DNA from 3 places in the Pseudomonas sp. P129 genome. Region 2 is predicted to be linked to each of the others. Evidence: riboswitches for the same ligand, from Rfam matches in the RefSeq annotation. Region 2 holds a riboswitch; each other region holds the start of a gene.

Region 1 (7,956 bases), 110 kb from region 2:
GTGGCAGATCTGATTGCCGTCGATGCCGGGCAGCATGATGTCGAGAATGATCGCATCGAAGCGTTTCGAGGCGGCCAGGTGCAGCCCGCTCAGGCCGTCCAGCGCCCCTTCTACCGCATGCCCCCTGAGTTCGAAGAATTCCAGCAGGTTATCGTGAATATCACGGTGGTCTTCAATAACCAGAATGTTCATTGCCGCGCCTTCTTGTCTTTCTACCCGGCCGACCGGGAACCTGTTACCAATGAGTCTGCAGGCTGCGTGACGAATGCATCAGGTCTGTTGACGGCCACCGCCTGGTGAATCGGCTGTTGCAACCTTGATCGACCATAGAAGCACAAGGCGACCAGCAGTGTACTCAGCCACACCACGATACCCGCCCAGAAGGTGTGTGACATGAAGTGCCAGCCTTGCAGTACCCGCGTGGTGCCGTAAATCATCCCGAGCAGGAGAATGCCCGCCAGCAGAATGTTCGAATGCCGCCAGCAGTAGCGACGAGCCACGAAGTACAGGGCCAGCAGACTGAATGCGCTTGACGCATGACCGCCCGGCCAGCATCGCCCGGCGCCGGCCTCGTGCAGCAGGTTGAAATTCCTGAACCACTCGATGTGCGCCTGGCTGCCACCGTACAAGGTGGTTTCGACAGGACAATAAACGCCGGTATGGCTCTTCAGGTAATGAATCATGGCGGTGCTCAGCGCAAAGGCAACTATGACGAAAAAGAAGTCCAGCCGGTGCCTGCGTGCAAAGCGCAGGAAGGTGCCCAACCGAGAACCCGTCAGCCGCCTCGCGAGGCGCGAATCATCATATTTTTCCAGCAACGGCCAGACAAAGGACAGCATCGCACCGATGATCGCCAGCTCTCCGGTCCAGTTCGGAAGGATCCGCGCCCATCTGTGCGTGATGTTCTCGAACAAATGGCTCTGGCCTATGGGAAACACCCCGGCCGTAGAATCAAAAAACAGATCAGTCAGTTGCCGGTCGATCGTGGTCAGGTCGAAAGTAACGAAGACCAGTAAAGCGAAAAACACCGGTACACCCAGGTTGATGCCGTAAAACCGCAGCCTGGCGCTGGAAGATGTCGTCAATTGAATTGCTCGCGGTTGAGGTTTGCCCATTGCCCGGCATTCAGGGAGCCGAGAATTTTCGGCGGATGGCTGCCGTCTATTTGTACGAAAAACGCCTGGGCGTACTCACTCGAGCGCTCGCCGCCAGGTACGCCGACCTTGCGCTCGAACTGGTCGATGCAGCCACTGTGGGTCACCAGCACCATGTTCTCGCCGCTGACCTTGTGAGCCTGCACCGCTTTCATGAAGCCGCTGTCACAGTCGTTGATCCAGTCTTGGCCAGCCACCGCGTGCCCGGCCAACAGTTGCGCAGTCTGTTGCGTGCGGGTCTTGGGGCTGGCGATCATGCGCGCGTGGTCCATGCCCATTTTCTGCAACCCGGCGCCCACCGCCAGAACGGCGTCGCGGCCGTTGGAGGTAATGCCGTCGGCGTCGCTCATGCACGGGTTGTTCGAGCGGTCACAGCGTTCGGCATGGCGAATCATCACCACCACATTGCCTTGCCGCCAATGCTCGCGAAGGCCGGAAACGCTCAGGTTGCTGCCGACCCCCAGGTCCACCACGTGCACGCCCGAGAACGCCGAGTAGAACCATGCGCAGATAGCCGTCAGCACGACGGCAACAGACATCGATACGATGTGCCGATGCAACTTGTAGCGCTGACTGATGCCCGAACGGGGCAGTACATTCTTGTTGATTATCGTGTCGGTCAAGGGACCACTCCTGCCATGAACCTATGTCTGGCGTTGACCCAGGGAGTGCCCGAGGTCTGCGCCGCTCCCATGCAGGCAAGATAGGTTCAGCATCGTCCCGATGCAGTGAAGAAGATGTGAAAAACGTGTTGTGGCCCAGCGCCACATTTTTCACGCGAGCCCTCTGGAATGGGGCTTTGCGGTTTTACGGGCGTGAACATGAAGATAATTTAAGCGTTTTTCCGGAAAGCTCCGTGTCCATCCGGACAATTTTGACCTGGCCGACCGTCTGCTGAAGCTGCGGCGCGCAAAGGATTAGCCACTAAAACGCTTATCGTTTACCATGCCGCGCGTCGGTTTCCGAGAGGAACTAACAGGGAATTCGCACGCCTTTCTCACCAGGCGAAAAACGAAACTGCCCCCGCAACTGTAGGCACCGAGCCTGCTCCATGACTGCCACTGGATCGTGATCCGGGAAGGCCGGAGCCTGGCGATGACGTGTCAGTCAGGAGACCTGCCGACCCGCTTCAACCCACTAACCGGCGGGGTGTCCGGGAAGGACATCCGCACGCGCCGGCATTTCCCGCCGTGCCCGGTCATCATCCGGGGATGTGTTTCCTGATGTGCATTGCGCCCTGGCACCTGCTCCAACGGAGACCGCATTCCATGTCGCTGCCCCGCCTCGCCGCACTCGCTGCCAGCCTGACGCTGTCCACCCTGGCCCTTGCCGCCCCCACTCAGTACCCGCTGACCCTTGAAAACTGTGGCGCGACCCTGACCTTCACGCATGCGCCAACCAAGGCTGTGACCATTGGCCAGGCCGGCACCGAAATGCTTTACGAACTGGGCCTGGGCGACAGACTGGTCGGCACTTCGCTGTGGTTCAACAATGTATTGCCACGCTTCAAGGCGCAGAACGACAAGGTCGAACGCCTGGCCGACAACGAGCCCAGTTTCGAGGCAGTGATCGGCAAGCGTCCGGAACTGGTGGCCGTGCAGTTGGAGTGGATGGTCGGCAAACAGGGCGCGGTCGGCACCCGCGAGCAGTTCCATGACCTGAAGATACCCACTTACATCCTGCCGTCCGACTGCGAAGGCAAGGACAATCTGGTCGGCGCCGATGGCACACGTCTGGAGCCCTTCCGCATCGAGACCATCTACAAGAGCATCGAGCAACTGGCGCAGATCTTCGATGTGCAGGATCGCGGCGACGCGCTGGTTACTGACCTCAAGGCCCGCCTGAGCGCGGCGATTGCCAACGTCAGGCAGAACAAGGCCAACGACGTCTCGGCGCTGTTCTGGTTCTCCAGCTCCGACCTTGCCAGCGACCCTTTCGTGGCAGGCCGCAAAGGTATTCCGGACTTCATGCTCAACAGCCTGGGTATGCGCAATATCGTTCAGTCCGACGAAGAGTGGCCAACCGTGGGCTGGGAAACCATCGCCAAGGCCAACCCGAGCATTCTGGTCATCGCGCGCATGGATCGCCGCCGTTTCCCGGCCGACGATTACCTGAAAAAAATCGAATTCCTCAAGACCGACCCGGTGACCCGCAACATGGACGCGGTCAAGCATGACCGGATCGTGATCATCGACGCCGAGGGCATGCAGGCTGGCCTGCGTCTGTTCACCGGGTTCGAGGAACTGGCTGACGCCGCCAACCGTTTCAACGCTGCCAAATGAGATTGCCGATAGCATTGAGTCATGTGCTCTGGGTTTCGGCGGTGCTGGTGCTGGCGATCATGATCGGGGCCGCGATCGGCGAAACCTCGATCAGCCTGCAGGTGGTTTTTCAGGTGCTGGCCAACAAACTCTGGGCCGCCGGCTATGTGCTCGACCCTATAGACGAAGGCATCGTCTGGAACTACCGGCTGACCCGCGCCATTGTCGCAGCCGCCTGCGGGGCCGGGCTGGCGATTTGTGGCGTGGTGTTGCAGTCGTTATTGCGCAACCCGCTGGCAGACCCGTATCTGCTGGGGATTTCCGCAGGGGCCTCGACCGGCGCGGTACTGGTCGCCATTCTGGGCTTCGGTGCAGGCGCAATCTCGATGTCGGCCGGCGCCTTTGTCGGTGCCGTGGCGGCATTTTCGCTGGTCGCCCTGCTGGCGCACTCTTCACGCGGCACCACGGCAGCCGGGCAGATCATTCTGGCCGGGATCGCCGGTTCGCAACTGTTCAATGCCCTGACCTCGTTTCTGATCACCAAATCGGCAAGCTCCGAGCAGGCACGCGGCATCATGTTCTGGCTGCTGGGTAACCTCAGCGGCGTGCGCTGGCACTCGGTCTGGCTGGCAGTGCCGACAGTGCTGGTCGGTCTGCTGGTGTGCCTCTGGCACCGGCGAGCGCTGGACGCGTTCACCTTCGGCAGCGACTCGGCGGCGTCACTGGGGATCGCGGTACGCCGCGTGCAGATCATATTGATCACTACCGCCGCGCTGGTCACCGCAGTGATGGTCTCGATTGTCGGCTCCATCGGTTTTGTCGGGCTGGTGATCCCGCACGCGGTACGCATGCTGGTCGGTGTCCGGCATGCCCGGCTGGTGCCGCTGAGTGCCTTGAGCGGCGCACTGTTCCTGATCGCTGCCGATATCCTCTCGCGCACGCTGATCAAGGGGCAGGCGCTGCCGATCGGGGTGATTACCGCACTGATCGGCGCACCGGTCTTCGCTTTGATTCTTATCCGGGGCAACAGCACGCGATGAACGCCTTACCTCATCCGCTCAATGCACCGGTGCTCGGTTGTGCCGGTCTGGGTTATTCGGTACGTGGCGCAGCGCTGCTGCGCGATGTCGACCTGAGCATTGCCGCCGGTGAAACCCTGGCCGTGGTCGGTCCCAACGGCTCGGGCAAATCCACCCTGCTCAAGCTGTTGGCCGGTATTCAGAAGCCGGTCAGCGGCTCGGTCAGCCTGGACGGGCAAGCACTTGAAGCGTTGAGCCGCAGGGACGTGGCGCGCCTGCTGGCGGTGGTCGAGCAGCAGGCTGAAACCAGCGACGCCGTGACCGTGCTGGATGCCGTCGAACTGGGCCGCACGCCCTGGCTGTCGGCGTTGGAGCCGTGGAGCGCAACGGACGACGCGATCGTTCGCCAGGCGTTGCAGGATGTGGACATGCTGCACCTGCAAAAACGCGCCTGGCACACTTTGTCCGGTGGCGAGCGGCAGCGCGTTCACATCGCCCGGGCGCTGGCGCAACGGCCGCAGATCCTTCTGCTGGACGAACCGACCAATCATCTGGACATCCAGCATCAACTGACCATCCTCGGCCTGGTCAGAGCCTTGCCGGTGACCACCGTGATTGCCCTGCACGACCTGAATCAGGCGCTGGACTGCGACCGTGTGGCGGTCATGGAAAAGGGTCGGCTGGTCGCGCTGGGTGCGCCGCTCGAGGTGCTGACCCCGGAACGCCTGCTGAGCACCTTCGGCGTGGTGGCGCACTGGCTGACCGACCCCAGTGACGGGGCGAAGATTCTGCGCCTGCGCTCGCGCTGAAAGCGCGCCGATGGTCAGTCCGGCACCTGCTGCAATCTGCAACAGGTGCACCACGCGGTCTGTGGCACTACAATGCGCGCTTTGCCCGCAGCCGGATCCCGTTGCCATGTCGTTACCCAAGCACCACCTGGAATTGCTCAGCCCTGCACGGGATGTGACCATCGCCCGTGAAGCCATCCTGCATGGTGCCGATGCGGTCTATATCGGCGGGCCGAGCTTTGGTGCGCGGCACAACGCCTGCAACGAGGTCAGTGACATTGCCGAGCTGGTCAAATTCGCGCACCGCTATCACGCGCGGATCTTCACCACCATCAACACCATCCTCCATGACGACGAACTGGAGCCTGCGCGCAAGCTGATTCACCAGCTCTACGACGCCGGCGTGGACGCGTTGATCGTGCAGGACCTCGGGGTGATGGAGATGGACATTCCGCCCATCGAACTGCACGCCAGTACGCAAACCGATATTCGCACCCTGAGCCGGGCGAAGTTTCTCGATCAGGCCGGTTTCTCGCAACTGGTGCTGGCCCGGGAACTGAACCTTCAGGAAATCCGCGCAATCGCCGACGAAACCGACGCGGCCATCGAATTCTTCATCCACGGCGCGCTGTGTGTGGCGTTCTCCGGGCAGTGCAATATTTCCCACGCGCAAAACGGCCGCAGCGCCAACCGTGGCGACTGCTCGCAGGCCTGCCGCCTGCCGTACACGCTAAAGGATGATCAGGGTCGCGTTGTGGCCTTCGAGAAGCATCTGTTGTCCATGAAAGACAACAACCAGAGCGCCAACCTGCGTGCGCTGGTGGACGCCGGCGTGCGCTCGTTCAAGATCGAAGGCCGTTACAAGGATGCGGGCTACGTGAAAAACATCACGGCCTATTATCGCCAGCGTCTGGACGAGATTCTCGAAGACCGCACGGACCTCGCACCTGCTTCCAGCGGCCGTACCGCGCACTTTTTCGTGCCGGACCCGGAAAAGACCTTTCATCGCGGCAGCACCGATTATTTCGTCAGCGACCGCAAGATCGACATCGGCGCGTTCGATACGCCGACCTTCACCGGTCTGGCGGTGGGCACCGTTGAAAAGCTCGGCAAGCGCGACCTGATAGCCGTGACCCATGAGCCGCTGTCCAACGGCGATGGCCTCAATGTGCAGATCAAGCGTGAAGTAGTGGGCTTCCGTGCCAACATCGCCGAGCTCAAGGGCGAGTTCGAAGAGGACGGCCAGAAGCGCTGGCGCTATCGCGTAGAGCCCAACGAGATGCCCGCGGGCCTTTCCGGCCTACGCCCTAATCATCCGCTGAACCGCAACCTGGACCACAACTGGCAACAGGCGCTGCTCAAGACCTCGGCCGAGCGTCGTATCGGCGTTCAGTGGCAGGTCACGCTGCGCGAAGATCATTTGAGCCTGAAAGCCACCAGCGAAGAAGGCGTGAGCGTCACCGTCGGCCTCGATGGGCCATTCGGCACGGCCAACAAACCCGAGCAGGCGCTGGATCAGCTGCGCGACCTGCTCACTCAACTGGGCACCACGATCTATCATGCCCAGGATGTCAGGCTTGACGCGCCACAGGCGTTCTTCGTACCCAACTCGCAGCTCAAGACCCTGCGCCGCGACGCCATCGAGGCGCTGACCGAAGCCCGTATCAAGGCTCACCCACGCGGTGGCCGCAAGGCCGAGACCACCCCGCCACCGGTGTACCCGGAGTCGCATCTGTCTTTTCTGGCCAACGTCTACAACCAGAAGGCCCGCGACTTCTATCATCGCCACGGCGTGCAGTTGATCGACGCGGCCTACGAGGCCCACGAAGAGACCGGCGAAGTACCGGTGATGATCACCAAGCATTGCCTGCGCTTCTCGTTCAACCTGTGTCCGAAACAGGCCAAAGGTGTGACGGGCGTGCGCACCAAGGTCGCGCCGATGCAACTGGTGCACGGTGATGAAGTGCTGACCCTCAAGTTCGATTGCAAGCCTTGCGAAATGCACGTGATCGGCAAGATGAAAGGTCACATTCTCGACCTGCCGCTCCCCGGCAGCGCGGCGGCCAAATCGGTGGTCGGCCACATCACCCCGGAAGACCTGCTCAAGACTGCGCGTCAGCGTTCTCCGCACTGATTGGTACAAGGGGGCTGGCGCCTTGCCAGCCCCTTTCTGTCTTCTGATAAAGCCCTCTTAAAGAACGCGCTCCATATGAGTGGTGTTCCACACCGGATCGCTCTCCACATCGGTCACGGCAAAGCCCTGTTTCTCCCAGAAACGGATCGCGCCGGGCAGAAACGGATGAGTATGCAGGTACAGAACCTCGATGCTACCCGCCTCGGCATATTCCCAGAGCGCCTGACATAAGCGGCTGGCCAGCCCGTCGCCACGAAACTCCGGCGTGACGAATAGACGTACGATCTCGACGGTTCTGCGCCCGCGGTAATCGAACTGCGGGAAACGATGGTCGTATGGCAGGTAGCCCACAGCCGCGATGATCTGCCCTTCACAGCGGGCGATCAGAAACTTGCCGTCCTCACCGTTCAGATACACCTGCTCGAAACCGGCCAGATCGGGCGGAACGGTGACGGTGTCGAGCAAGGGAAAGATCCCGGCGCGGGCACGCATGACGAAATCGACGGTGTGCGGGATCTCGGCGGGGTGTACTTCAGTGATAGTGATGTTCATGAGCACTGACTTATAGAGGAGTTGCAGGGTGATACAAATGTTACGCCA
Region 2 (7,956 bases):
TGCGCAACGGGCCGTAGGTCTCCGCGCGGGTCAGCGGCGGCATCAAGTGATCGATGATGACCGCCTGAGTGCGCCGCTTGGCTTGTGCGCCCTCGCCCGGATCGTTGACGATGAACGGATAGATGTTCGGCATGGCGCCCAGCACCGCGTCCGGCCAGCAGGTTCGCGACAGCCCCACGCCCTTGCCGGGCAGCCATTCGAGGTTGCCGTGCTTGCCGACATGCACCACCGCATGCGCGCCGTAGGCCTTGCGCAGCCAGAAGTAGAACGCCAGATAGCCATGGGGTGGAACCAGATCCGGGTCGTGATACACCGCGCTCGGGTCGACCTGATAACCCCGCGCCGGTTGAATGCCGATGAACGTGAGGCCAAAGCGCAGTCCGGCGATCATCATCCGGCCGCTGCGAAACATCGGATCGGTGTCCGGCGTGCCCCAGCGGGCATTCACTGCGTCGCGGTTTTCCTGCGGCAGTTCGTTGAACGCCGCCAGGTATTCCTCCAGCGCCATGCTCTGCTGACACGGGCGCTGGTCGATACTGTCCAGATCATTGGTCACACCGCCCAGCAGTTGCTGGATCAGTTCGGTGCCGCTGTCCGGCAACGGTGCCAGCGGATAGCCTTCGGCCTGCATGGCGCGCAGGATATTCAGCGCCGCAGCAGGCGTATCGAGCCCCACACCATTGCCGATCCTTCCGTCGCGAGTCGGGTAATTGGCGAGGATCAGCGCCACGCGCTTTTCGCCATTGGGCAGGCGTGCAAGCTCGATCCAGCGCCGCGCCAATTCCGCGACGAAATCCATCCGGTCCGGCTGGGCGCGGTAGCAGACCACGTCCGACTGGCTGCGCTCACTGCGCCAGGCCAGGTCCTTGAAGCTGATCGGCCGGCTGATGATCCGTCCGTCCAGCTCCGGCAAGGCAATGTGCATCGCCAGATCGCGAGCGCCGAGGCCCTGTTCGCTGGCCTGCCAGGCAGGCTCGTTGTCCTGCGCGCAGATGGCCTGAATGACCGGCACGTTGCGCCGAAACGGCCGCAGATGCGGCGCTTCCGGACTCGACTGGGCAAAACCGGTGGTATTGAGGATCAGCTCGGTTTCAGCCTCATCCAGCCAGTCCTCCACCTGAGTGAAACAGCCGGGTTCCTTGAGGCTGGCCACGGCAATGGGCAGCGGGTTGATGCCTTGCGCCTGCAAGCGCGTACAGAACTCGTCGATGAAACCGGTATTGGCGGCCTGCAGGTGCGAGCGATAGAACAGCAGCGCCGCCACCGGCTGCTCGGCAAGCCAGTCTGCCTGCCAATCGGCAAGCTGCGCGCTTGCCAGTCGCGGATGGTAGATGGCCGTGCGCGGCAACGGCGCGGGCTCGGCCCATGAGTAATCGCGGTCCAGCCAGCGACTGGCCATGCAGTTGTACAGTTGCAGCGCGTTCTGCAGGCCGCCCTGACGCAGGAACTGCCAGAGTCGATCGCGCTCTGCGGCAGGCACGGTGCTCAGATCACTCAGTTCCGGATCAGGGCGGTCATCACCGGGCACCAGAATGACCTGAACACCACGTGCCGCGAGCTCCATCAGCCGCTCGACGCCATAGCGCCAGTAGCCGATACCGCCGTGCAGCGAAATCAGAATGACCTTTGCGTGACGCAGCACTTCATCGACGTACAGGTCGACAGAGGCGTGATTCTGGACCTGCATCGGGTTGGCCAGACGCAGGCTGGGGTAGTCTTCGGGGAGCTGCCGGGCAGCTTCGGCCAGCAGCGCCAGGCTGGAGTCGCCGCTGCAGAGAATCACCAGCTCGGCCGGCGTCTGGCCCAGATCGGCAATATTGTCGTCAGGTACGAAACCGCCGGGCTGGGTTCTCAGTAAATGCATGGGTCAGCCGGCAATCGCAGCGTTGAGTTGCACTTGCAGGGCTGCGGCATCCAGCTCCTGACCGATCAGCACCAGGTGCGTGGCACGCTCTTCATCGGCACGCCAGGCGCGGTCGAAATGCTTGTCGAAACGCGTGCCGACACCTTGAATGAGCAGGCGCATCGGTTTGCCGGGAATGGCCGCGAAGCCCTTCACACGCAAAATGCCGTGCTGCACCACCAGCTGATTCAGTGCATCGAGCAGGACTTTTTCATCGGCTTGCGGCAGCTTCAGGGAAATCGAATCGAACGCGTCGTGATCGTGGTCATCATGATCGTCATCGTCGTGGTGATCATGGTGGGTCTTGCGAGCGTCGATGTGCAGCTCGGACTCGGCACCGACACCCAGCAGCACGCTGATCGGCAGGCGACCGCTGCTGGCTTCGATCACCTTGACCGCAGGCGGCAGCTCCTCGGCAACTTCGGCACGCACCGTCGCCAGACCTTCGGCGTCGATCATGTCGGCCTTGTTGAGGATCACCAGATCGGCGCTGGCCAGTTGATCGGCAAACAGTTCGTGCAGGGGCGACTCGTGGTCCAGGTTGGGATCGAGTTTGCGCTGCGCATCGACCTGATCCGGGAAGGCAGCGAAGGTACCGGCCAGTACCGCCGGGCTGTCGACCACCGTGATCACCGCATCGACCGTGCAGGCGTTGCGGATTTCCGGCCACTGAAAAGCCTGGACCAGCGGCTTGGGCAGCGCCAGCCCCGAGGTTTCGATCAGGATATGGTCCAGATCACCACGGCGCGCGACCAGTTCGCGCATGACCGGGAAGAACTCTTCCTGCACGGTGCAGCACAGGCAACCGTTGGCCAGTTCGTAGACCCGGCCGTTGGCTTCTTCTTCGGTGCAGCCGATCGTGCACTGCTTGAGGATTTCTCCGTCGATGCCCAGCTCGCCGAACTCATTGACGATGACCGCAATGCGCCGCCCTTCGGCGTTGTCGAGCATGTGCCGCAACAGGGTGGTCTTGCCCGAGCCGAGGAAGCCGGTGACGATGGTGACGGGAAGCTTGGCCAGTGTTTTCATCAGGTGCCCTTTGGCAATGCGGCGGGCAAACAGGACGAGAGCCGCATGCATGACACGCAGATCGGATCGCCACCGGATCACCCCGCCCGGTTGTAGTGAGAATTCTCCAGGGCCGCAGCACGTGTGGCCCGTTCGAGGCAGGTCTCCTGGCTCACGGCGGCGTGCGGCAGGCAATGAACAACGTGCCGACACGCATTCATCGCGCCTTCCCGCCGCAGCAGTGGCTGTGCAATGAACATGACCGTTTACAGTTGCGGGGGCAGCTGCGGCATGTACCGCATTCCCGTCTTAGCTCCACTGGGTGATGTTTTACCCAGGGAGAACCTCGAACCGGCAAGGCTACGCAGTGACTGCAGACAGGTCAATCGTTCAGATTGACGCTGCCCCGCCGCCCATGCTCTCCTGTGCGCCTTGTTTCGGGTGCCCCTCACGGGGTGAAACGGGAAACCGGTGCGCTCGCGTTGTCGAGCAAGTCCGGTGCTGCCCCCGCAACGGTAAGCGAGCGTAGGTCTGATCCACTGTGCCACTGGCATGGGAAGGTGGCCTTGCAGGCTTTGACGCACTGACGTCTCGGCCCCTCGCGAGCCCGGAGACCGGCCCGATATGCTTGCAATGACAAACCCGCGGTGGGCGGGCGCAGTTGAAACCTCCGGCGTCTGCCGGCAGGTTCTTTTGCGCGTGGCCCACTTGCCGATCATCAAGAGGGAACGCCATGTCGACCATCAGCAGCCACGCCGCCGCACCCAGCTCCACACGCATTCAACGCCTGACCGCCGCCATCAGCGCTGCGCTTCTCGGCGCCTGCCTGGTGTACTTCGCCGGTTTCTCGCACATCGCGGCCGTACACAACGCGGCACACGATACCCGTCACAGCGCTGCCTTTCCTTGCCATTGAGGGCCACACATTGTTCAAGCGAATCGCCTATACCGCAGGTTTCACCGGCCTGCTCGCCGCCCTGCTGCTGACCCTGCTGCAAAGCCTGTGGGTGGTGCCGCTGATCCAGCAGGCCGAGACCTACGAAAACGCGCCTGCCGAGCAACTGCATCAGCACGCGGACGGCGCGATGGCCGAACACAGCCATGCCCATGAAGAAGCGGCCTGGGAGCCCGAAAACGGCTGGCAGCGTGTGCTATCCACCACTGGCGGTAACCTGGTGGTCGCGGTGGGCTTTGCGCTGATGCTTGCCGGGCTTTACACCCTGCGCGCGCCGGGTCGCACCGTGCAAGGCGCATGGTGGGGGCTGGCGGGTTTTGCCGTGTTCGTGCTGGCCCCCACCTTTGGCCTGCCACCCGAACTGCCAGGCACAGCCGCGGCCGAGCTGAGCCAGCGGCAGTTGTGGTGGCTCGGCGCTGCCGCGTCGACTGCCGCCGGGCTGGCCTTGCTGGTGTTCGGTCAGAACTGGCTGCTCAAAGCACTGGGTGTGGCGATTTTGCTGGTCCCGCATGTGCTTGGCGCGCCACAGCCGCTGGTCCATGAAAGCCTTGCTCCCGAGGCGCTGGAATCGCAGTTCATGATGGCCTCGCTGCTGACCAACGCGCTGTTCTGGGTCGCGCTGGGATTGATCAGTGCCTGGCTGTTCCGCAGAAACGATGTGCATAACGACAATGTCGACCTGCATCAAGCCTGATCCAGCGACGCTTCAACCCGGCGCAGCACTGGTGGCCGGGCTGGGCTGTCGGCGCGGCTGCTCGGCTGCGCTGTTGCGCGATCTGCTCGAGCAAAGCCTGCAGGCACTTGAGCTGGACATCGGCCGGGTGACCGCGCTGGCGTCCATCGACCTGAAACAAACCGAGCCCGGCCTGCTTGAGCTGGCCGGGCAACTTGCAGTGCCGCTGGTGTGCTTCAACGCTGCGCAACTGGTGGCCTGGGAACTGCACCTCACGCACCGTTCTGCGCAGGTGTTCCAGAGCACTGGCTGTCATGGCGTCGCCGAAGGCTCGGCTCTGGCGCTGGCGGCGCAACTGGGAGACGGTACCGCCACGCTGCTGATCGAACGGCAGAAAAGCGCGCAGGCCACATTTGCCTTGGCAATCAGCCCTGCGCACAGCGGATAATCTCCCCGCGCTCATTCACCCCGGAGAATTCATTGACTGTCTATTTCATCGGCGCAGGCCCTGGCGATCCCGAGCTGATCACCGTCAAGGGCCAACGCCTGATTCGCAGCTGCCCGGTCATTATCTACGCAGGCTCGCTGGTGCCCCTCGCCGTTCTGGAGGGCCATCAGGCCGTGCAGGTGACCAACAGCGCCGAACTGCATCTGGAGCAGATCATCGACCTGATCAAGCGCGCGCACTCACAAGGCCAGGATGTGGCACGCGTGCACTCCGGGGACCCAAGCCTGTATGGCGCTATCGGCGAGCAGATCCGCTATCTGCGCGAACTGAACATTCCGTTCGAAATCATTCCGGGGGTCACCGCGACCGCTGCCTGCGCTGCGCTGCTGGGCGTCGAGCTGACCCTGCCGGACGTTTCGCAGAGCTTGATTCTGACCCGCTATGCCGACAAGACCTCAATGCCCAGCGGCGAGGAACTGGCCAGCCTGGCCAGCCATCGGGCAACCATGGCGATTCATCTGGGGGTGAACAACCTGCAGCGGATCGTCGAGGAGCTCATGCCACATTACGGCGCCGACTGCCCGATTGCCGTGGTGCACCGCGCCAGCTGGCCGGATCAGGACTGGGCCGTTGGCACGCTGGCGGATATTGAGGAAAAGGTACAAGCCAAGGGCTTTCGCCGTACGGCGCTGATTCTGATCGGACGTGTGCTTGCCGATGACACCTTCAGCGAGTCCTCGCTTTACCGCGCCGGGCATGCCCACTTGTTCAGGCCGAAGTAGTCAGTACCGCCATGATGATCGCAGCAATAAGCGGCGACGCATGGTGTGATGAAAAGCGTGCCAACGCTGGGCTGGCACGCTGATCGGTATTGCCCTCCTCAGGCAGCCGCCTCATACAGCTTCGGCGCGGCCACTTCGCCGCTTTCCAGGCTCTTGCGCAGAATATCGGCCTGCACGGCAGCCGCCTTCATGGCGCTTTCCTTGATGTAACCATAGCCGCGAATGCGTTCCGGCAAGCGTGCCAGACTCAAGGCGGTGTGGCGATTCTGCGCCTGAAGGTGCTGCAGGATCAGCTCGACATCGCCGACATAGCGGTCAATCAGCGCCCTCTCCTGCTGACGTTCGAGGCTGTGACCGAACGGATCGAGCGCCGTGCCACGGAGGAATTTGAATCTCGCCAGCACATCGAAAGCGCGCAGCATCCACGGGCCAAAGCTGCGTTTGCGCGGTAACCCGTTGTGCGGATCGCGCTTGGCCAGCCACGACGGTGCCAGATGAAACTCCAGTCGATAGTCGCCTTCGAACTGCGCTTGCAACTGGCGGGTAAACTCGCCGTTGCTGTAAAGCCGCGCCACTTCGTATTCGTCCTTGTAGGCCAGCAATTTGAAGTAGTTGAAGGCCACCGCCTCGGTCAGCGTCGGCTGCTGACCGGGAAACGCCCGCGATTCGCTGTCGCGCACGCGTTGCACCAACGCCAGATAGCGCTTGGCGTAGGCAGCGTTCTGATACTGCTTCAAGGTATCGACGTTACTCTGGATACGCTGATCAAGGTCCATCGATTGCGGCTCGCTGACCTTGTCTTGTGGATTGACGAAGGCCTCCACAGCGGCGGGATCATGCGCGGTACGACGCCCCCAGAGAAACGCCTGCTGATTCAGGTTGACCGCTACGCCGTTGAGTTCGATGGCCTTCTCGATGGCCGCCGAGGTCAATGGAATCAGGCCCAACTGGAACGCATAGCCGAGCATGAACAGGTTGCTGGCGATGCTGTCGCCCATCAGTCGGGTGGCCAGCGATGTAGCTTCGACAAAGTGGGTCTTCGCCGCGCCGACCGCCTCGATGATGGTCTGCTTCATGGCTTCGGCCGGAAACACGGCATCCGGATTGCGCGTGAACTCGGCGGTCGGTGTTTGCTGACTGTTGACCACCGCATGGGAAATCTTGCTGTCGAGCTTGGCGATCGCGTCCGGGCCGGCAGCCACCAGCAAGTCACAGCCGAGCAGCAGGTGCGCTTCACCGGCGGCGATACGCACGGCAAACAGATCCTCCTGGCGCGCGGCAATGCGGATATGGCTGACCACCGGGCCGAATTTCTGTGCCAGACCGGCCTGATCGAGCACGCTGCAGCCCTTGCCCTCCAGATTCGCGGCATAACCCAGCATCGCGCCGACAGTGGTCACCCCAGTGCCGCCGACACCTGGCAGGAGAATATTGAACGGCCTGTCCAGCGACGGCAATACCGGTTCCGGCAGACGCGCGAACGCCTCGACCTGCTTGGGCAACGCAGGCTTGCGCAGTTTGCCGCCGTGCACGGTGACGAAGCTTGGGCAGAAACCCTCGACGCAACTGAAATCCTTGTTACAGGCGCTCTGATCGATTTCGCGCTTGCGCCCCTGCGCGGTTTCCTTGGGCAGCACAGACAGGCACCCGGATTTGACCCCGCAATCGCCGCAGCCCTCGCACACCGCCGGGTTGATCAACGCGCGCTTTTCCAGATCGGGCATGGTGCCGCGTTTGCGACGGCGGCGCTTTTCAGTGGCGCAGGTCTGGTCGTAGATGATGACCGACACGCCTTTGAACTCGCGCAACTCGCGCTGCACGCTGTCCAGATCGCGCCGATGATGAAAGGTGGTAATCGGCGCGAAGTCCTCACGACTCGGGTACTTGTCCGGTTCGTCGGAAACCAGCGCGATGCGCAGCACGCCTTCGTTGAACACCTGACGGCTCAGTTGATCGACGCGCAGCACGCCGTCGATCGGCTGGCCACCGGTCATGGCCACCGCATCGTTGTAGAGAATCTTGTAAGTAATGTTGACCTTGGAGGCCACCGCCGCACGCAGCGCCAGGTGCCCCGAGTGAAAATAGGTACCGTCGCCCAGGTTCTGGAAAACGTGTGGGGTTTCGGTGAACGGCGCCTGACCGATCCAGGTCACGCCCTCGCCGCCCATCTGGGTAAACGTGTCGGTT
Region 3 (7,956 bases), on a different contig from region 2:
TTCCAGCACCGCCTGCATGGCGATCTCTTTATAGCCGTGATACGCCACCGCGTTCATGGTGGTCACGGCGCGGCCGTGAATGATCACCTGCGCGCCGGTGTCACTGTTGGGCTTGAGCAGCACCGGGTTCATGTCGGTGTGCGGTTCGAGGTAGCACGCCTGCGCCTGCACGGCCTGTGCGCGGCCGATCTCGCCGCCGTCTGCGGTCACCGCGCTGTTGAGCGCCATGTTCTGCGGCTTGAACGGCACGACCTTGACGCCCTGGCGGGTCAGCCAGCGGCACAGGGCCGTCACCAGGGTGCTTTTGCCGGCATCGGAGGTGGTGCCTTGTACCATCAGCGTGCTCATGGGTATTCCTTGCGGTATTCAAGCAGAACATCGTGCAGCCGCAGCCAGTCGGCCTCGTCGCAGGGCAGGCCAAAACGCAGACTCGACGACTCGGAGGAATCACCCTTGAACAGGCGCAGCAGCACGCCACGCAGCGCACAAAACTCATAGAGCGTCTGCGCTTCAGGGGTCACCAGCCATTGAAACAGCGCACAGCCGCCTTGCGGGGTCAGGGCGTACTGGTCGAGCAGCGCCACCAGCCGGTCGCGGGCCTGCTCACAGCGCTCACGCTGACGCGCCTGCCCCTGCTGATCGCTGAGGCACACCTGACCGATGATCCGGGTTGGCCCACTGACCGACCAGGGGCCGATTTCCTGCGCCAGCATCCTCAACAGCAGAGGTTCGGCCATGACAAAACCGAGCCTGACGCCGGCCAGGCCGAAAAACTTGCCAAACGAACGCAGGACGATCAACCCGGTGCGCCACGTCTCGGCCGCCAGGCTCATGCCCGGCGTGTTATCCATGAACGCTTCATCGACGACCAGCCAGCCACCGCGCTCGGCCAGTCGCGCATGCCACTCCAGCAGGCGCTCGGCGCTCAGGTGCAGGCCGGTCGGGTTGTTGGGGTTGACCACCACCAGCACGTCCAGGCTGTCGAGGAAGTATTCGACCTCCTGCTCACCCACCTCACGCACCACGAAACCGTTCTTGCGCCAGGCATGCGCGTGCTCTGCGTAGCAGGGCGACAGAACGCCGACCCGCCCTCCGCTGCGCACCCGCGGCAGCGCCTGAATCGCAGCCTGCGAACCGGACACCGGCAATAGCCGGGTCACGCCGTAATAAGTGCAGGCCGCCGCTTCCAGACCATCGTCGGTCTCGGGCAACCGCGCCCAGGCACGCGTCGGGATCTCCGGGATGGGCCACGACCAGGGTGCGATCCCGGTGGACAGGTCCAGCCAGTCGGCCAGATGGATACCGTAATGCTGCGCCGCCGCGCGCAACCGCCCGCCGTGCTCAAGCATAAAATTCAGCTATCACGCAGATGACCAGCAGCCATAACCACACGCCGCGCTGCACCAGGTGCCAGCCGCGATCGATCGAGTCCGCATCGGCAGGCGCCCCCTCGCCCAGTTGCGGACGCTGATGCAGCTCGCCGTGATAGATCGCCGCACCACCCAGTTCGACACCCAGCGCGCCTGCGCCAGCGGCCATCACCGGACCGGCATTCGGACTGTCCCAGGCCGGAGCCTGTGTGCGCCAGCAACGCAGCGCCAGTCGGGTCTTGCCCAGCAAGGCGTAAGTCAATGCCACAAGACGTGCGGGAATATAGTTGAGCAGATCGTCGATCTTCGCCGCAGCCCAGCCAAAACGCTCAAAGCGCTCGTTGCGATAGCCCCACATGGCGTCCAGCGTATTGCTCAGCCGGTACAGCACTACGCCGGGCGCACCGGCCACCACGAACCAGAACAGCGCAGCGAACACCGCATCGCTGCCGTTCTCCAGCACCGACTCGGTGGCTGCGCGGGCGACTTCGGTAGCGTCCAGCTCAGTGGTCTGGCGACTGACCAGATAACCGACGCGCTGACGTGCTTCGATCAGATCATCACTGCGCAGCGCTTGCGCCACCGGCTGAACGTGCTCGCCCAGGCTGCGCATGCCCAGCGCGCAATACAGCGCCAGAATCTCGAACAGCCAGCCCACGCCAGGCAACCAGCTCAGCAGCGTGGCCAGCAACGTCAGCGGCACAACAGTGATGACCCAGGCGGTAACGCCGTGACTGCGCCAGCCACGGCCGCCACTGTTGAAACGCTGCTCGACCCGACTGGCGAAGTTGCCGAACGCCACCAGCGGATGCCATCGTTTTGGCTCACCGAGCAGCGCATCCAGCGCGACCCCGGCGACGCTCAACAGCGCCATGCTCATTGACTCACTCCCCATTGATTCTCGTACAGCAACTCATGCAGCGGACGCGCCTGCGCCCAGCCTTCCATCACCAGCATTGGCGCAGGATAAAATTCCTTGACCGGGCCCAGGCAAATGATCGCCAGCGGCTTGGCGCCGTCGGGCATGCCCAGCAGTTCGGCCAGTGCCTCGGGGTCGAACAGCGACACCCAGCCCATGCCCAGGCCTTCTGCTCGCGAGGCCAGCCACAGGTTCTGGATCGCGCAGGACAGCGAAGCCATGTCCATTTCCGGCAAGGTGCGCCGGCCGAAAATGTGTTGCTCACGCCCTTCCATCAGCGCGGCGACCAGCACTTCTGCACAGTCGTTGATGCCTTCGACCTTGAGCTTCATGAATTCGTCGGTGCGCTCACCCAGCGCCTCGGCGGTCCGGATACGCTCTTGCTCTACCTGCGCCTGCATCCTGCCGCGCAATAGCGGGTCGCTGATGCGGATGAAGCGCCACGGTTGCATCAGCCCGACGCTGGGGGCCTGATGCGCGGCCTCCAGCACACGTGCCAGCAGCTCGGGCGCGACCGTGCCGCCGATGAAGTGGCGCATGTCGCGACGTTCGGCGATGGCGCGGTACACCGCAGCCCGCTCTTCGGGGCTGAACGCTTGCTCGGTCATGGTTTGAACAGCGCCGCGATCGCCTGAGGGCAGGAAGGAAAATAGAAATGCACGTAGGACGCGGTCAGGCGACCCAGGCGATAGACCGCTTCTGCGCCGCGCCCGCCATTGGGGCTGACGCCACGCGCAATCGGCTGCAGCTCGGTGCTGGTCAGCGAATGGTGATAAGTGTGACCGTGCAGCGTGCCCTCGGGCAGCTCGACGGCTTGCAAGGCCAGCGCGGCCAGACGCTTCTGCATGACCGCTTCACCGGACAGCAAGCCGACCAGTTCGGCGCGCACGCCCTCGACATCGGTCAAGGCTTCGAGCAAATAGAGCATGCCGCCGCACTCGGCGAGAATCGGCTTGCCGGCAATATGGTGAGCCCTGATCGAAGCCTGCATCGTGCCATTGGCGGCCAGCGCGACGTGGTGCAGCTCCGGGTAGCCGCCTGGCAGGTACAGGCTGTCGGCGTCGGGCAGCTCGCGATCATGGATCGGCGAGAAGAAGCTCAGCTCGGCGCCCATGTTCCTCAGCAGGTCCAGGCTCGCGCCGTACAGAAAGGCAAAGGCTTCGTCGCGCGCGATGGCGATGCGGATGCCGCGCAGCAGCGGCTCGACCTGCACCGGGTCGGGCGCAGTAAAGGTCACGGCCGGCGGCAAGGCCACTTCGCAGGTGCTGGCCAGCGCCGCAGCCGCCATGTCCAGACGCACGTCCAGATCATTGAGCTCACTGGCCTGGACCAGCCCCAGATGGCGGCTGGGCAATTCGAAGCCGACCTCCCGGGACAGGGCGCCGTACCAGCGCAGGCCTTCGGTCAGGCTGTTCTCCAGCAACTGCGCATGGCGTACCGTGCCGACGCGATTGGCCAGCACGCCGGCGAACGGCAGATCAGGCTGATAGCGCGCCAGGCCCAGCGCCAGTGCGCCAAACGTCTGCGCCATGGCCGTGCCGTCGATCACACCGAGTACCGGCACGCCAAAATGCCGGGCCAGGTCGGCGCTCGACGGCGTGCCATCGAACAGGCCCATGACCCCTTCGATCAGAATCAGGTCGGCCTCGTCAGCCGCTTCCCACAACAGGCGACGGCTTTCATCGGCACCGACCATCCACATGTCGAGTTGATAGACCGGCGCGCCACTGGCCCGCTCGAGAATCATCGGGTCGAGAAAGTCCGGGCCGCACTTGAACACCCGGACCTTGCGCCCCTGGTTGCGGTGCAGGCGTGCCAGTGCAGCGGTCACCGTGGTTTTGCCTTGCCCGGAGGCAGGCGCAGCGATCAGTACCGCCGGGCAATCACGCGGGGCTCTCATTGCAATGCGCTCAATGATGAAGGGTTCACAGCTCGATACCTTTCTGCGCACGAATACCGGCCTGAAACGCGTGCTTGACCACGCCGATCTCGGAAACAGTATCGGCCAGGTCGATCAATTCGGCTTTGGCACCGCGGCCAGTCACCAATACGTGCTGCATCGGCGGACGTGCCTGCAGATCGCTCAGCACCTGTTCGAGGTCGAGGTAGCCATGTTTGAGGGCGATATTCAGTTCGTCGAGCACCACCAGACCAATGGCCGGATCGCGAAGCATTTCCTGAGACACGGCCCAGGCGGCCTCAGCGGCGGCGATGTCACGCTGGCGATCCTGGGTTTCCCAGGTGAAGCCCTCGCCCATCACGTGATAGCGCACCTGCTCGGGGAAACGGCGGAAAAACATTTCTTCGCCCGTGCTGTTGCGGCCCTTGATGAACTGCACCACGCCACACTGCATGTCGTGGCCCATGGCCCGGGCGAGCATACCGAACGCCGAGCTGCTCTTGCCCTTGCCATTGCCGGTCAACACCAGCAGCAGGCCGCACTCGTTGGGCGAGCTGGCAATACGCTGGTCCATGAAGGCTTTCTTGCGCTGCATGCGCGCCAGATGGCGTTCGTCGCGTTCGGGGGATTCGTTCATCTGGGCTCTCCGCTCGGGGCAGGCGACAACAGACGGAAGGACAGCACTGGACAGCACGGCAACGCCCTGCACAGAACATCACCCTCCGTGATGTCATTGAGTGATTCAGGCCGGTCTCCGGGCTCATGAGCGGGTCACCCCGGCTGCGCGCCTTCCCATGTCGAAACACAGTGGCGTCAGGCACAGCCTTGACTCATTTACCGTTGCGGGGGCAGCGCCGGGATCGGATCTGTCGACCCACACCGGCTTCCCTGTTTCACTCTGCCAATCGAGGATTGCAGAGCACCTGAAACAAACCGCGAAGGGTAGAGGGTTGGACCGGGAGCGTCAATCGACACCGTCGCTGCGGAACGTGATTGAACCTAGCGGGTTGGCGGCGCCTCTATCAGTTACTGGACCACGCCCTTGTTAATGGAGATCGACAATGTTCAAACTCAGACCCCACTACGCAGTGTTGCTGCTGGTCGCCGGCGGCCTCGCTGCCTGCGGCGAGTCGTCGAGCCTGCAAGTCTCGGATGGAACAGGCCCCTCGCCCAAGCTGCCGGAGCCCAACAAGACGCTGATTCCGACCGTCAACATCGCCCCTGCCGTAGGCTGGGAAAAAGGCGCCAGGCCGGTCGCCGCGCCGGGCACACAAGTGGCTGCGTTCGCCGAGAACCTCGACCACCCGCGCTGGCTGTATGTGTTGCCCAACGGTGACGTGCTGGTAGCAGAAACCAATTCCCCCGCCAAACCGGATGATTCCAAAGGCATTCGCGGCTGGGTGATGGAAAAAGTCATGGGCCGCGCCGGTGCCGGTGTGCCCAGCGCCAACCGCATCACCTTGCTGCGTGACGTGGACAAGGACGGTGTGGCAGAGACCCGCACGGTTTTCCTGCAAAACCTCAATTCGCCGTTCGGCATGACCCTGGTGGGCAACAAGCTGTATGTCGCCGACACTGACCGCCTGATCAGCTTCCCGTATGAATCCGGGCAGACCTCGATCAGCGCGCAAGCGACCAAAGTGGTCGACCTGCCGGGCGGTACGCTCAATCACCACTGGACCAAGAACGTCATCGCCAGCAAGGATGGCAGCAAGCTGTACGTGACCGTGGGCTCCAACAGTAACGTGGCCGAGAACGGCATGGACAAGGAAGAAGGTCGTGCGGCGATCTGGGAAGTGGACGCGGCCACCGGCAACCACCGGATCTTCGCGTCCGGCCTGCGCAACCCCAACGGCATGGATTGGGAACCGAAGACCGGCAAGCTGTGGACGGCGGTCAACGAGCGCGACGAGATCGGCAGCGATCTGGTGCCTGACTACGTGACCTCGGTGCAGGACGGCGCATTCTACGGCTGGCCTTACAGCTATTACGGCCAGCACGTCGACGAGCGCGTCAAGCCGCAGAACCCGGCACTGGTCGCCAAGGCGATTGCCCCGGATTACGCAGTCGGTCCGCACACCGCTTCGCTGGGCTTGGTGTTCGCCGACGGCAAGACACTGGCTGCGCCGTTCAACGAGGGCCTGTTCATCGGCCAGCACGGCTCCTGGAACCGCAAACCGCACAGCGGCTACAAGGTGGTGTTCATTCCATTCAGCGGCGGCAAACCCAACGGCACACCGGTCGATGTGTTGACCGGCTTCCTCAACAAGGATGAAAAAGCCATGGGTCGCCCGGTTGGCGTGGTCAATGACCAGCGCGGCGGATTGCTGGTGGCCGACGATGTCGGCAACAAGATCTGGCGCGTGACATCCGCCAAGGCTGCTCAGTAACGCCGAGCGTAGAGGTTTGACGCAGAGCGTCGCACGATAGTTGAGATCATCGCTCCCTACGCTCCAGCACTCGGCGTTACACACAAGTCCTGGAGAGCCCGGAATACGTGCCTTTCAGGGTTCTGCCCGAAGGGCGTAGGAGCGAACTTGTTCGCGAAGGCGGTGTTTCAGAAGATGCATTTTCGGCGATCATACCGGCCCTTTCGCGAACAAGTTCGCTCCTACGGCCTACGGCCAGAATCTAAAGTAACGTTGAGCGCTCCGCGTGGGCGTGGGCATGCAGTTCTGGACGCTCTTGAGTGCGCGCAGAGCAATCAGCGCGAAGCGCTTAAGGCCGATTCTGCGCCAGGCTGGACGGCTGAATCACGCGTTTGGCGTTGAGATAGGCTCTCTGCCAGTAAGGCTTGTCGAGGCTGTCGAGCTTGACCGTGCCGCCGGTGGCCGGCGCATGCACGAAGCGGCCTTCGCCGACATAGATCCCGGCGTGGGACACCTGAGAACCGCCCGATGTGGCGAAGAACACCAGATCACCTGACTGCAATTGCTCGCGACGAATATTCGGTGCGCCCATCACGATCATCTCGCGTGTGGAACGCGGCAGGGAAATGCCCGCCGCATCACGATAGACATAGCCTATAAGACCGCTGCAATCGAAACCGGAGTCAGGCGTGTTGCCGCCCCAGCGATAAGGCGTGCCAACCAGCCCCAACGCACGAAACAGCACGTCTTCGGCAGCCGGAGAAAGAATCTGGGGAGGTGCAGTGACCACCGGACGCTGAACGATCCGGGGCGCTTTGGGCGGAGGCGGCGCGCTGGCGCAGGCACCGAGCAACGCAGCAACAGAGATGACTAACAGGCGCAACGCAATCGACATAACCACAACAACCTATCCGGATGCGGCTTACGCTGCCGAGAAGCTCAAAAACGCATAAAGACCCGAAGGTCTTGTGCTGCGCGTTCTATTTATTTACGCCGCTTGGGCGCGGTCTTGACTGTAGTCGAAGTCATCGCCGTTGTCTGCGTGACTTCAGGTGTCGATTTTACTGCAACAGTACCCGGGGCCATCGCCAGAGGCCGCTTGGCCTCGATGAAGGTCTTGCTCCAGTAGGCGTCATCGAGGCTGTCGATGCGCACACCGCCGCTGCGGCGACTGCTGGAGTGGATGAACTGCCGATTACCGGCGTAAATCGCTGCGTGGCTGACCTGACCACGACCGCGAGTACTGAAGAACAGCACATCACCCGGCTGAAGCTTGTTGCGCGCTACCAGAGGTGCGTTGACGTTGATCATTTCACGCGTGGAACGTGGCAGGCTCATGCCGGCCTCTTCGCGAAACAGATAACCGATGAAGCCGCTGCAATCGAAACCCGAAGAAGT

Evidence for each region. A riboswitch is a leader RNA that binds a small molecule or an ion and turns the genes downstream of it on or off. The one in region 2 is predicted to bind cobalamin.
Region 1: it holds a riboswitch for cobalamin, as region 2 does, so the genes downstream of both, KBY02_RS12845 (ABC transporter substrate-binding protein) here and cobW (cobalamin biosynthesis protein CobW) in region 2, are expected to answer to the same signal.
Region 3: it holds a riboswitch for cobalamin, as region 2 does, so the genes downstream of both, cobO (cob(I)yrinic acid a,c-diamide adenosyltransferase) here and cobW (cobalamin biosynthesis protein CobW) in region 2, are expected to answer to the same signal.

Annotation. Positions count from the first base shown of each region.
Region 1 covers NZ_JAGPYS010000004.1:183,202-191,157, reverse strand. Annotated here, with positions in the region: gene KBY02_RS12860 (response regulator transcription factor) at 1-192, opposite strand, end outside; gene KBY02_RS12855 (phosphatase PAP2 family protein) at 213-1,115, opposite strand; gene KBY02_RS12850 (histidine phosphatase family protein) at 1,082-1,777, opposite strand; cobalamin riboswitch at 2,094-2,293, shown strand; gene KBY02_RS12845 (ABC transporter substrate-binding protein) at 2,423-3,436, shown strand; gene KBY02_RS12840 (FecCD family ABC transporter permease) at 3,433-4,455, shown strand; gene KBY02_RS12835 (ABC transporter ATP-binding protein) at 4,452-5,243, shown strand; gene KBY02_RS12830 (peptidase U32 family protein) at 5,350-7,356, shown strand; gene KBY02_RS12825 (GNAT family N-acetyltransferase) at 7,414-7,908, opposite strand.
Region 2 covers NZ_JAGPYS010000004.1:293,734-301,689, reverse strand. Annotated here, with positions in the region: gene cobN (cobaltochelatase subunit CobN) at 1-1,864, opposite strand, end outside; gene cobW (cobalamin biosynthesis protein CobW) at 1,868-2,932, opposite strand; cobalamin riboswitch at 3,051-3,275, opposite strand; cobalamin riboswitch at 3,334-3,549, shown strand; gene KBY02_RS13265 (CbtB domain-containing protein) at 3,645-3,827, shown strand; gene KBY02_RS13260 (CbtA family protein) at 3,838-4,560, shown strand; gene KBY02_RS13255 (cobalamin biosynthesis protein) at 4,538-4,987, shown strand; gene cobM (precorrin-4 C(11)-methyltransferase) at 5,020-5,769, shown strand; gene KBY02_RS13245 (indolepyruvate ferredoxin oxidoreductase family protein) at 5,868-7,956, opposite strand, start outside.
Region 3 covers NZ_JAGPYS010000001.1:1,057,320-1,065,275, reverse strand. Annotated here, with positions in the region: gene KBY02_RS04585 (cobyric acid synthase) at 1-348, opposite strand, end outside; gene cobD (threonine-phosphate decarboxylase CobD) at 345-1,349, opposite strand; gene cbiB (adenosylcobinamide-phosphate synthase CbiB) at 1,342-2,250, opposite strand; gene bluB (5,6-dimethylbenzimidazole synthase) at 2,247-2,897, opposite strand; gene KBY02_RS04565 (cobyrinate a,c-diamide synthase) at 2,894-4,189, opposite strand; gene cobO (cob(I)yrinic acid a,c-diamide adenosyltransferase) at 4,215-4,826, opposite strand; cobalamin riboswitch at 4,917-5,131, opposite strand; gene KBY02_RS04555 (PQQ-dependent sugar dehydrogenase) at 5,251-6,579, shown strand; gene KBY02_RS04550 (C40 family peptidase) at 6,908-7,453, opposite strand; gene KBY02_RS04545 (C40 family peptidase) at 7,543-7,956, opposite strand, start outside.